4 regions of the Klebsiella sp. PL-2018 genome follow, and region 2 is predicted to be linked to each of the others. Evidence: riboswitches for the same ligand, from Rfam matches in the RefSeq annotation. Region 2 holds a riboswitch; each other region holds the start of a gene.
What was found. Region 2 has a riboswitch for thiamine pyrophosphate ahead of MKleb_RS13830 (TenA family protein). Riboswitches for the same ligand answer to the same signal wherever they lie in the genome.
Positions count from the first base shown of each region.

Region 1 (2,195 bases), 2.6 Mb from region 2:
AATTTATGCGAGCGGTAGAACTCCGCCAGCTGGATCCCGCGTCCTGCCAGTTGAAAAAGGCCAGCATCCTGATCGAGCACCTGGCGCAGCGATCCCATCTCATGCCGGCGATCCTGGCGTACCAGCCACACCGGATCGCCCTGCCATTCTCCGATTCGCAGCGCGGGCTGCCCCGCAAGATTAAAATTTACCGCTTCGCCGTAGGGCAATTCTCCGTCGGGCAACCATAATTTCTGTTCGTGGCTGACGATCCACCAGCCGCGATCTAATTTTTCAATAATACGATCCATATCTATTGCACTACCTTTATTTTACTGGCACTTTTAACATTAAATTTACATTTTGGTGAGCAACGTATTTCTCTTAAAACCTTGCGGAGTCAACCATGTTAAACCAGCTGGAAAACCTGACGGAACGTGTTGGAGGCAGCAATAAACTGGTCGATCGCTGGCTACAAGTACGTAAGCATTTGCTTGTGGCTTACTACAACCTGGTTGGCCTGAAGCCCGGCAAAGAATCATTTATGCGGCTTAATGAGAAAGCGCTGGATGATTTTTGTCAAAGCCTGGTGGACTACCTCTCCTCCGGCCATTTTAATATTTATGAACGCTTTATCGGCGAATTGGAAGGCGATACGCCACTTTTAGCCGCCACTAAGATTTATCCACAGCTGCAGGCCAATACCCAGCAGATCATGGATTATTACGACTCCTGCCTCGAAAACGCCATCGATCACGATAACTACCTTGAGTTCCAGCAGGCGCTGTCGGATATCGGCGAAGCGCTGGAAGCGCGCTTTGCGCTGGAAGATAACCTGATCGCCCTCGCCGTCGCCCACAGCCGCAAAGACAACGTCAGCGACAATATCGCGCCGACCGCTTGAGTTGTGAGCCATTAACGCGTAGTTTACATACATTCCCCCTCACGGAGAGGGGATGTCATCTTGTCGGAGTGCCCATTTTCCACACTGGAAAAGGCTGAGACCGTTAATTCGGGATCCGCGGAACCTGATCAGGCTAATACCTGCGAAGGGAACAAGAGTAAACTGCGTTTAGCATCTGCCTCTTCAGGGCCGATCGCATCTGTTACTCCATCCGTCGTCTGGCAAGCCATATCCTGTTTAACTGGAATGAGCTATGTCTACAACCAAACTCACGCGTCGAGAGCAACGCGAACGCGCCCAGCGCTTTATCGACACCCTGGAAGGTACCGCATTTCCCAATTCGCAGCGCATCTATATCCCCGGTTTGCAGGAAGATATTCGCGTACCGATGCGCGAAATTCAGCTGAGCCCGACGCTTATCGGCGGCAGCAAAGATAATCCTCAGTACGAAGCGAACGAAGCTATTCCGGTCTATGACACCTCCGGCCCCTATGGCGATCCGCACGTCGCGATTAACGTTCAGCAGGGTCTGGCAAAACTGCGTCAGCCGTGGATTGATGCGCGCCGCGACTGCGAAGCACTCAGCGATCGCAGCTCGGCCTATACCAGAGAGCGGCTGGCGGATGATGGCCTCAACGAACTGCGCTTTACCGGCCTGCTCACGCCCAGGCGCGCCATCGTCGGGAAATGCGTGACGCAGCTGCACTACGCCCGTCAGGGGATTGTCACCCCGGAAATGGAGTTCATCGCCATTCGCGAGAATATGGGCCGCGAGCGTATTCGTGGCGAAGTGCTGCGCCAGCAGCATCCGGGCGTTGGGTTTGGCGCGCGGCTGCCGGAGAATATCACCCCGGAGTTTGTGCGCGCTGAAGTCGCCGCCGGGCGCGCGATTATCCCGGCCAATATTAATCATCCGGAATCCGAACCGATGATTATTGGCCGCAACTTCCTCGTGAAGGTTAACGCCAATATCGGCAACTCGGCGGTCACTTCGTCGATTGAAGAAGAGGTCGAGAAGCTGGTGTGGGCGACGCGCTGGGGAGCGGATACGGTCATGGACCTCTCCACCGGCCGCTATATTCACGAGACCCGCGAGTGGATCCTGCGCAATAGTCCGGTACCGATCGGTACGGTGCCGATCTACCAGGCGCTGGAGAAGGTCAACGGGATCGCCGAAGATCTCACCTGGGAAGCCTTCCGCGATACGCTGCTCGAGCAGGCGGAACAGGGGGTGGACTACTTCACCATCCATGCGGGCGTGCTGCTGCGCTACGTGCCGATGACCGCCAGGCGCCTGACCGGCATCGTCTCC
Region 1 covers NZ_CP077673.1:328,022-330,216, reverse strand. The annotation lists gene nudC (NAD(+) diphosphatase) at 1-290, opposite strand, end outside; gene MKleb_RS01520 (Rsd/AlgQ family anti-sigma factor) at 386-883, shown strand; TPP riboswitch at 938-1,051, shown strand; gene thiC (phosphomethylpyrimidine synthase ThiC) at 1,137-2,195, shown strand, end outside.
Region 1: linked by a shared signal. The riboswitch ahead of thiC (phosphomethylpyrimidine synthase ThiC) and the one ahead of MKleb_RS13830 (TenA family protein) in region 2 are both predicted to bind thiamine pyrophosphate.

Region 2 (2,195 bases):
GGCGGCGCGGGAAGACGGCATTGAAGCGGTCTCCATCGCCACGCCAAACAACACCCACTACGCCATTTGCCGCGCGGCGCTGGAGGCCGGACTGCATGTGGTCTGCGAAAAACCGCTCTGTTTTACCGGCGAAGAGGCCGATGCGCTGGTGGCCCTGAGCGAAAAGCAGCGCAAAATCATCGGCGTCACCTACGGCTACGCCGGGCATCAGCTGATTCTCCAGGCGCGGCAGATGATTGAACAGGGGCTACTGGGCGAGATCCGCATCATCAATATGCAGTTCGCCCACGGTTTCCATAACCAGCCGGTAGAGCAGGATAACCCCAGCACCCGCTGGCGGGTGGACCCGAAATTTGTCGGTCCCAGCTACGTGCTGGGCGATCTGGCCACCCACCCGCTGTTCCTGGCGGAGACCATGGCGCCGAAGCTCAATATCACTCGCCTGATGTGCTCCCGCCAGAGCTTTGTCAAAAGCCGCGCGCCGCTGGAGGATAACGCGCATGTGCTGATGGAGTACGACAACGGCGCCGTAGGGTCGATGTGGTGCTCGGCGGTCAACAGCGGCTCAATGCACGGACAGAAGGTCCGCATCGTCGGGGAGAAAGCCAGCCTGGAGTGGTGGGATGAACAGCCGAACCAGCTGCGCTACGAAATTCAGGGCGAGCCGGTGCGCATCCTCGAACGCGGAATGTCCTATCTCGATCCGCTGGCCCTGCAGGACGACCGGATCGGCGGCGGCCATCCCGAAGGGCTGTTTGAGGCCTGGTCGAATCTGTATCGCCGCTTTGCCATCGCCATGGATGCCACCGACCGTCGCGACGCGGCTTTGCTGGAAAACTTCTGGTATCCGGATGCCAGAGCCGGGGCGCTCGGCGTGCACTGGGTCGAGAAGTGCGTACGTTCAGCAGACAGCGGCGCCAGCTGGGTAGAATTTCACTGATCCTTTGATAATACGCGCCCGGCAAGGCATCAGCCGCCGCCGGGCTGCCGCGATGTACAAAGCCCTTTCTCGCGACACTCACACGTGACAACGTCACCTTTCCTCATAAAATTCACAGCATTGTAATCAAAAAGGGAATGTCGTATAACAGGGGCCAAACCGAGGGGTGTCCCGTGAGGGCTGAGATGGCGTAAGCCGAACCCTTTGAACCTGATCTGGGTCATGCCAGCGAAGGGACGGGTCGGCATTTCCGCCAGTTTTGCGCCATTGCCTGTTCACACTTCTTTCAGCACGCCCGGATCTCCCTTTTTTTCAGGAGGTCCTGTGATTCTTCCCGCGTTTACCCAGGGTATTTATGGTCGTCTGCGTCAGCAGGCCGGCGCCGACTGGCAGCACTACGTCGCCCACCCCTTCCTGCGCCAGCTCGCCAACGGTACCCTCCCCGAGCCCGCTTTTCGCCGCTATCTGACGCAGGACTATCTGTTTCTGATCCACTTCGCCCGCAGCTACGCCCTGCTGGTCAGCAAGCTGCGCACCCTGGCGGAAATGCGCGCTGCCGCCGCGTCGATGAACGCCATTCTCGACGAACTGCCGCTCCACGTTGGCTACTGCCGGGAATGGGGGCTGGATGAAGCGACGATGGCCGCCGAAACGGAAGCCGCGGAAACCGTCAACTACACCCGCTACGTACTGGACATTGGCCACTCCGGCGACGCCCTGGATCTGCTGGCGGCGCTGATGCCCTGCGTGGCCGGCTACGCGGAAATCGGCCTCGGCCTGCTGCACGATCCGGCGACCCGGCTGACCGCCAATCCTTATGACTCGTGGATCCGCAACTACGGCGATGAGGGTTACCTGAACGGCGTCAATAACGCCATCGGCCTGCTGGAAACCCTCTGGCAGCAGCGCGGCGGTGAGGCGCGTTTCGCTGAACTCAGCGCTATTTTCACCACCGCCACGCGTCTGGAGGCTAACTTCTGGCAGATGGGCCTTAACGCCGTCGCGGAGCGCCCGGCGTGACGGCTCCCGGAATTGAGGTGCACGGCCTGGGCCTGCGCTTTGGCTCGCGGCAGATCTTCGACAATCTGACGTTCACTATCCCCGGCGGCCAGTGGGTATCGCTGCTGGGGGCCAGCGGCGCCGGAAAGACCAGCCTGCTGCGTATTATCGCCGGGCTGGCAAAAGCCACCGCCGGTGAGGTTCGCGCCAGCGACGGGCAGCCAATAAACAAGCGGCTGGCGTGGATGGGGCAAAA
Region 2 covers NZ_CP077673.1:2,971,840-2,974,034, forward strand. The annotation lists gene MKleb_RS13825 (Gfo/Idh/MocA family protein) at 1-940, shown strand, start outside; TPP riboswitch at 1,093-1,194, shown strand; gene MKleb_RS13830 (TenA family protein) at 1,265-1,960, shown strand; gene MKleb_RS13835 (ABC transporter ATP-binding protein) at 1,957-2,195, shown strand, end outside.

Region 3 (2,195 bases), 2.0 Mb from region 2:
GAGTGGCGAACGATGGAGAATTTCTCCAGTATCCCCGTGGGGACCGGGCCCTACTCGGTTGTGCGTAATAACCAGAATCAGCTCAAAATTCACGCCTTCGATGACTATTTCGGCTACCGGGCGCTGATCGATGAAGTGAACGTCTGGGTCCTGCCGGAAATCAGCGAAGAACCCAACGGCGGGTTGACGTTACAGGGCACCACGCAAAGCGAAAAAGCGGTGGAAAGCCGCCTGGAAGAGGGGTGTTATTACCTGCTGTTCGACGCCCGCAGCCCGCTGGGCGGTAACAGCGCGGTACGCCAGTGGCTAAGCTATGTGTTCCAGCCCGCTAACCTGCTCTATCACGCCGGCGAGCACTATCAGGGCAACTGGTTCCCGGCGTATGGCCTGCTGCCCCGCTGGCATCATGCGCGCAGCCACGCCTGCGAGAAGCCTGCCGGCCTTGAGACAGTCAGGCTGACCTACTACCAGGATCACGTCGAGCATCGCGTGATGGGCGGGATCATGGCAACGCTGCTGGCCGAGCATCAGGTTAAGCTGGAGATCCAGGAGCTGGAGTATCAGGAGTGGCACCGCGGGGAGGTGGTCAGCGACGTTTGGCTCAACAGCGCCAACTTTACGCTGCCGATCGATTTCTCCCTGTTTGCCTGGCTGTATGAAGTTCCGCTGATTCGCAACTGTATCCCCATCGACTGGGAACATGACGCCGCTCGCTGGCGCGCGGGCGAGCTGAACCCGGCCACCTGGAGTCAGCAGCTGTTGGCCAATCAAACCGTGGTGCCGCTGATCCACCACTGGCTGATGATCCAGGGGCAGCGCAGCATGCGCGGCGTACGCATGAACACGCTCGGCTGGTTTGACTTTAAGTCCGCGTGGTTCGCGCCGCCGGAGCCGTAATGCTTTCCGTTGGCAAACAAAATCATTACACTAACTGCCGTTCTCAACGGGGTGCTAATAAACATACGCAATCTCATTCAAGTTGCCTCAACGCGCGGTTAGCGCAGAAGCAACCCGAAGATAAAGCGTATGGGCTGAGAAAATACCCGTCGAACCTGATCCGGATAACGCCGGCGAAGGGATTTGAGGCCCTCTCAAAATCCTTTGCCACCCCTTTTTCTGAGGTGCAAAGTGTTGAAAAAATTACTCCCCCTGCTGGCGCTGGTCGCCGCGCCCGTTTTTGCCAAACCGCTGCTCACCGTTTATACCTACGACTCGTTCTCCGCCGACTGGGGCCCGGGCCCGGCGGTTAAAAAAGCCTTTGAAGCCGACTGCGGCTGCGAGCTGAAGTTCGTGGCACTGGAAGATGGCGTCTCGCTGCTCAACCGCCTGCGAATGGAAGGCAAAAACAGCAAAGCCGACGTGGTGCTGGGACTGGATAACAACCTGCTGGAAGCCGCTTCGCAAAGCAAGCTGTTCGCCAAAAGCGGCGTCCCGGCCAGCGCGGTCAGCGTGCCCGGCGGCTGGGACAACGACACCTTCGTGCCGTTCGATTACGGCTACTTCGCCTTTGTTTACGATAAAAACAAGCTGAAAAATCCGCCGAAAAGCCTGAAAGAGCTGGTTGAGGGCGAGCAAAAATGGCGGGTGATTTATGAAGATCCGCGCACCAGTACGCCGGGCCTGGGCCTGCTGCTGTGGATGCAAAAAGTCTACGGCGATAAAGCGCCGGAAGCCTGGCAGAAGCTGGCGGCGAAAACCGTTACCGTTACCAAGGGCTGGAGCGAAGCCTACGGCCTGTTCCTGAAAGGCGAAAGCGATCTGGTGCTGAGCTACACCACCTCCCCGGCTTACCACATTATCGAAGAGAAAAAAGATAACTACGCCGCGGCAAACTTCGCTGAAGGCCACTACCTGCAGGTTGAGGTAGCCGCCCGCACCGCGGCCAGCAAACAGCCGGAGCTGGCGGAAAAGTTCCTTAAATTTATGGTATCGCCGGGCTTCCAGAACGCGATCCCCACCGGCAACTGGATGTATCCGGTGACGACGGTTGCGCTTCCGGCAGGCTTTGACGCGCTGATGAAACCGCAAACGACCCTCGAATTCACACCGCAACAGGTGGCCGCCGAACGTCAGAACTGGATTAGCGCATGGCAACGCGCCGTCAGCCGCTAGCTTTCGGCTGGCTCCTGCCGGGACTCACGGCGGCCATCGTGCTGGTCGTCGTGGCGCTGGCCGCCTTTCTGGCGCTATGGTTC
Region 3 covers NZ_CP077673.1:938,317-940,511, reverse strand. The annotation lists gene sgrR (HTH-type transcriptional regulator SgrR) at 1-897, shown strand, start outside; TPP riboswitch at 935-1,097, shown strand; gene thiB (thiamine ABC transporter substrate binding subunit) at 1,129-2,112, shown strand; gene thiP (thiamine/thiamine pyrophosphate ABC transporter permease ThiP) at 2,088-2,195, shown strand, end outside.
Region 3: linked by a shared signal. The riboswitch ahead of thiB (thiamine ABC transporter substrate binding subunit) and the one ahead of MKleb_RS13830 (TenA family protein) in region 2 are both predicted to bind thiamine pyrophosphate.

Region 4 (2,195 bases), 970 kb from region 2:
CGAGACCTGCGCCAACCTGGCCGGTGGCATCCGGTTTGAGCAGGTTGCCGTACATATAGCTGGCGCGACGGCTCATCACGTTACCGGCCATAATATTTTCAGCAACGGCAGCTTCCATAAAACCGGAAGGTGCGTAGATTTTGACTTTGCCGGATTTGACATCGGCTTCATCGACCACGCCGCGCACGCCGCCGTAATGGTCAACGTGGCTGTGGGTGTAGATCACCGCAACGACCGGCTTATTGCCGCGATTTTTGTAATACAGATCCATTCCGACCTTTGCGGTCTCCGCTGATACCAGCGGATCCACAACCGTGATGCCCTCTTTACCTTCAATGATGGTCATATTGGAGAGATCGAGGTTGCGGATCTGGTACACGCCTTCGGTCACTTCAAACAGGCCGCTGATATTGATGAGCTGGGATTGACGCCAGAGGCTGGGGTTGACCGTATCCGGCGCCTTTTCCCTCTCTTTGATAAAGGCGTACTGCTGCGGGTTCCAGATAACGTTGCCCTGTTCACCTTTAATCACTTCCGTAGGAAGCGCGGCAATAAAACCTTTATGCGCGTTGGTAAAGTCGGTGTTGTCGGAGAAGGGGAGCTGTTTATACAGCGCGTCGTTTGCCTGTTTGGTCGCCGCAGCGGCTTCTTTCGGCGACGTTTCGGCCCAGCTGGTCACAGGGAGAGTCGAGATAATTCCTGCCAGAGCCAGACTTTTCATAATCGGTGTTAATTTCATCGGAATCCTCATGGTTTTACGCTGATTCACTCGTTAATTTCGATATGACGTCGGGTTACATCCTGTAACGCCTCCTAAACTATAAACACGTATCTGCAAAAGTGTTTGTTTTGTTAATTATTTGATTGCTTATTGTTAATTTTGAATTGCCTTGCGCTTGTATACCTACGCCGGGCCGGCTTGCGTTGTCCCGCGACTTACCGTAACCTGCCCGCTGAGAACGTTTTTATCTCTCAATGACTCGGGGTGCCCTTCCTTGTGAAGGCTGAGAAAAACCCGTACCACCTGATCTGGATAATGCCAGCGTAGGGAAGTCAGAGACCGCAGGGTCGTCGCTTCTTCATCGCCTGGCGGGAGCAAACGATGTCTGACCTGCTGAACCCCGCGCATATTGCCCATCTGCGGCACCTTTTTCACCGCCATTCTCCTCTTGTTCACTGCATGACCAACGACGTGGTGCAGACCTTTACCGCCAACGTCCTGTTAGCGATTGGCGCATCCCCGGCGATGGTTATCGACCCGGACGAAGCCAGCCAGTTTGCCGCCATTGCCGATGCGCTGCTGATTAATGTCGGTACGCTGACGGTTGAACGCGCGGCGGCGATGCGTGCGGCGGCGCGCAGCGCGCAGCAGGCGGGTAAGCCGTGGGCGCTGGACCCGGTGGCGGTCGGCGTGCTGACCTTACGGACAGAATTTTGCCGGGAGCTGCTGGCGCTGCAGCCTGCCGCCGTTCGCGGTAATGCGTCGGAAATTATGGCCCTGGCCGGAATGAGCGGCGGCGGGCGCGGCGTCGATACGACCGATACCGCCGCCGCAGCGCTGCCCGCAGCCCAGGCGTTAGCCCGCCAGCTGAATACCGTGGTCGCGGTGACCGGGGAGGTTGATTACGTCACCGACGGCCAGCGCATTCGCATGGTCACCGGCGGCGATCCGCTGATGACCCGGGTGGTCGGCACCGGCTGCGCGCTGTCGGCGGTGGTTGCCGCCGCTGCGGCGATGCCCGGCGATCGGCTGGAGAACGTGGCCGCGGCCTGCGGTCTGATGAAGCTTGCGGGGGGAAAAGCGGCGCTGCAGGGCGGCCCCGGCAGCTTTACTCCCGCCTTCCTCGATGCGCTCTATGCGGGAGGCGATCTGTGAAACGAATTAATGCGCTAACCATCGCCGGCACCGACCCGAGCGGCGGCGCGGGGATCCAGGCGGATCTCAAAACCTTCTCGGCGCTGGGCGCTTACGGCTGCTCGGTCATCACCGCGCTGGTGGCGCAAAACACCCGCGGCGTCCAGTCGGTGTACCGGATAGAGCCTGATTTTGTCGCCGCACAGCTCGATTCCGTTTTCAGCGATGTGCGCATCGATACCACCAAAATCGGGATGCTGGCGGAAACCGATATCGTCGAGGCGGTGGCGGAACGGCTGGCGCGTTATCAGATTAAAAATGTGGTGCTGGATACCGTCAT
Region 4 covers NZ_CP077673.1:3,940,576-3,942,770, reverse strand. The annotation lists gene MKleb_RS18395 (alkyl/aryl-sulfatase) at 1-739, opposite strand, end outside; TPP riboswitch at 972-1,068, shown strand; gene thiM (hydroxyethylthiazole kinase) at 1,103-1,876, shown strand; gene thiD (bifunctional hydroxymethylpyrimidine kinase/phosphomethylpyrimidine kinase) at 1,873-2,195, shown strand, end outside.
Region 4: linked by a shared signal. The riboswitch ahead of thiM (hydroxyethylthiazole kinase) and the one ahead of MKleb_RS13830 (TenA family protein) in region 2 are both predicted to bind thiamine pyrophosphate.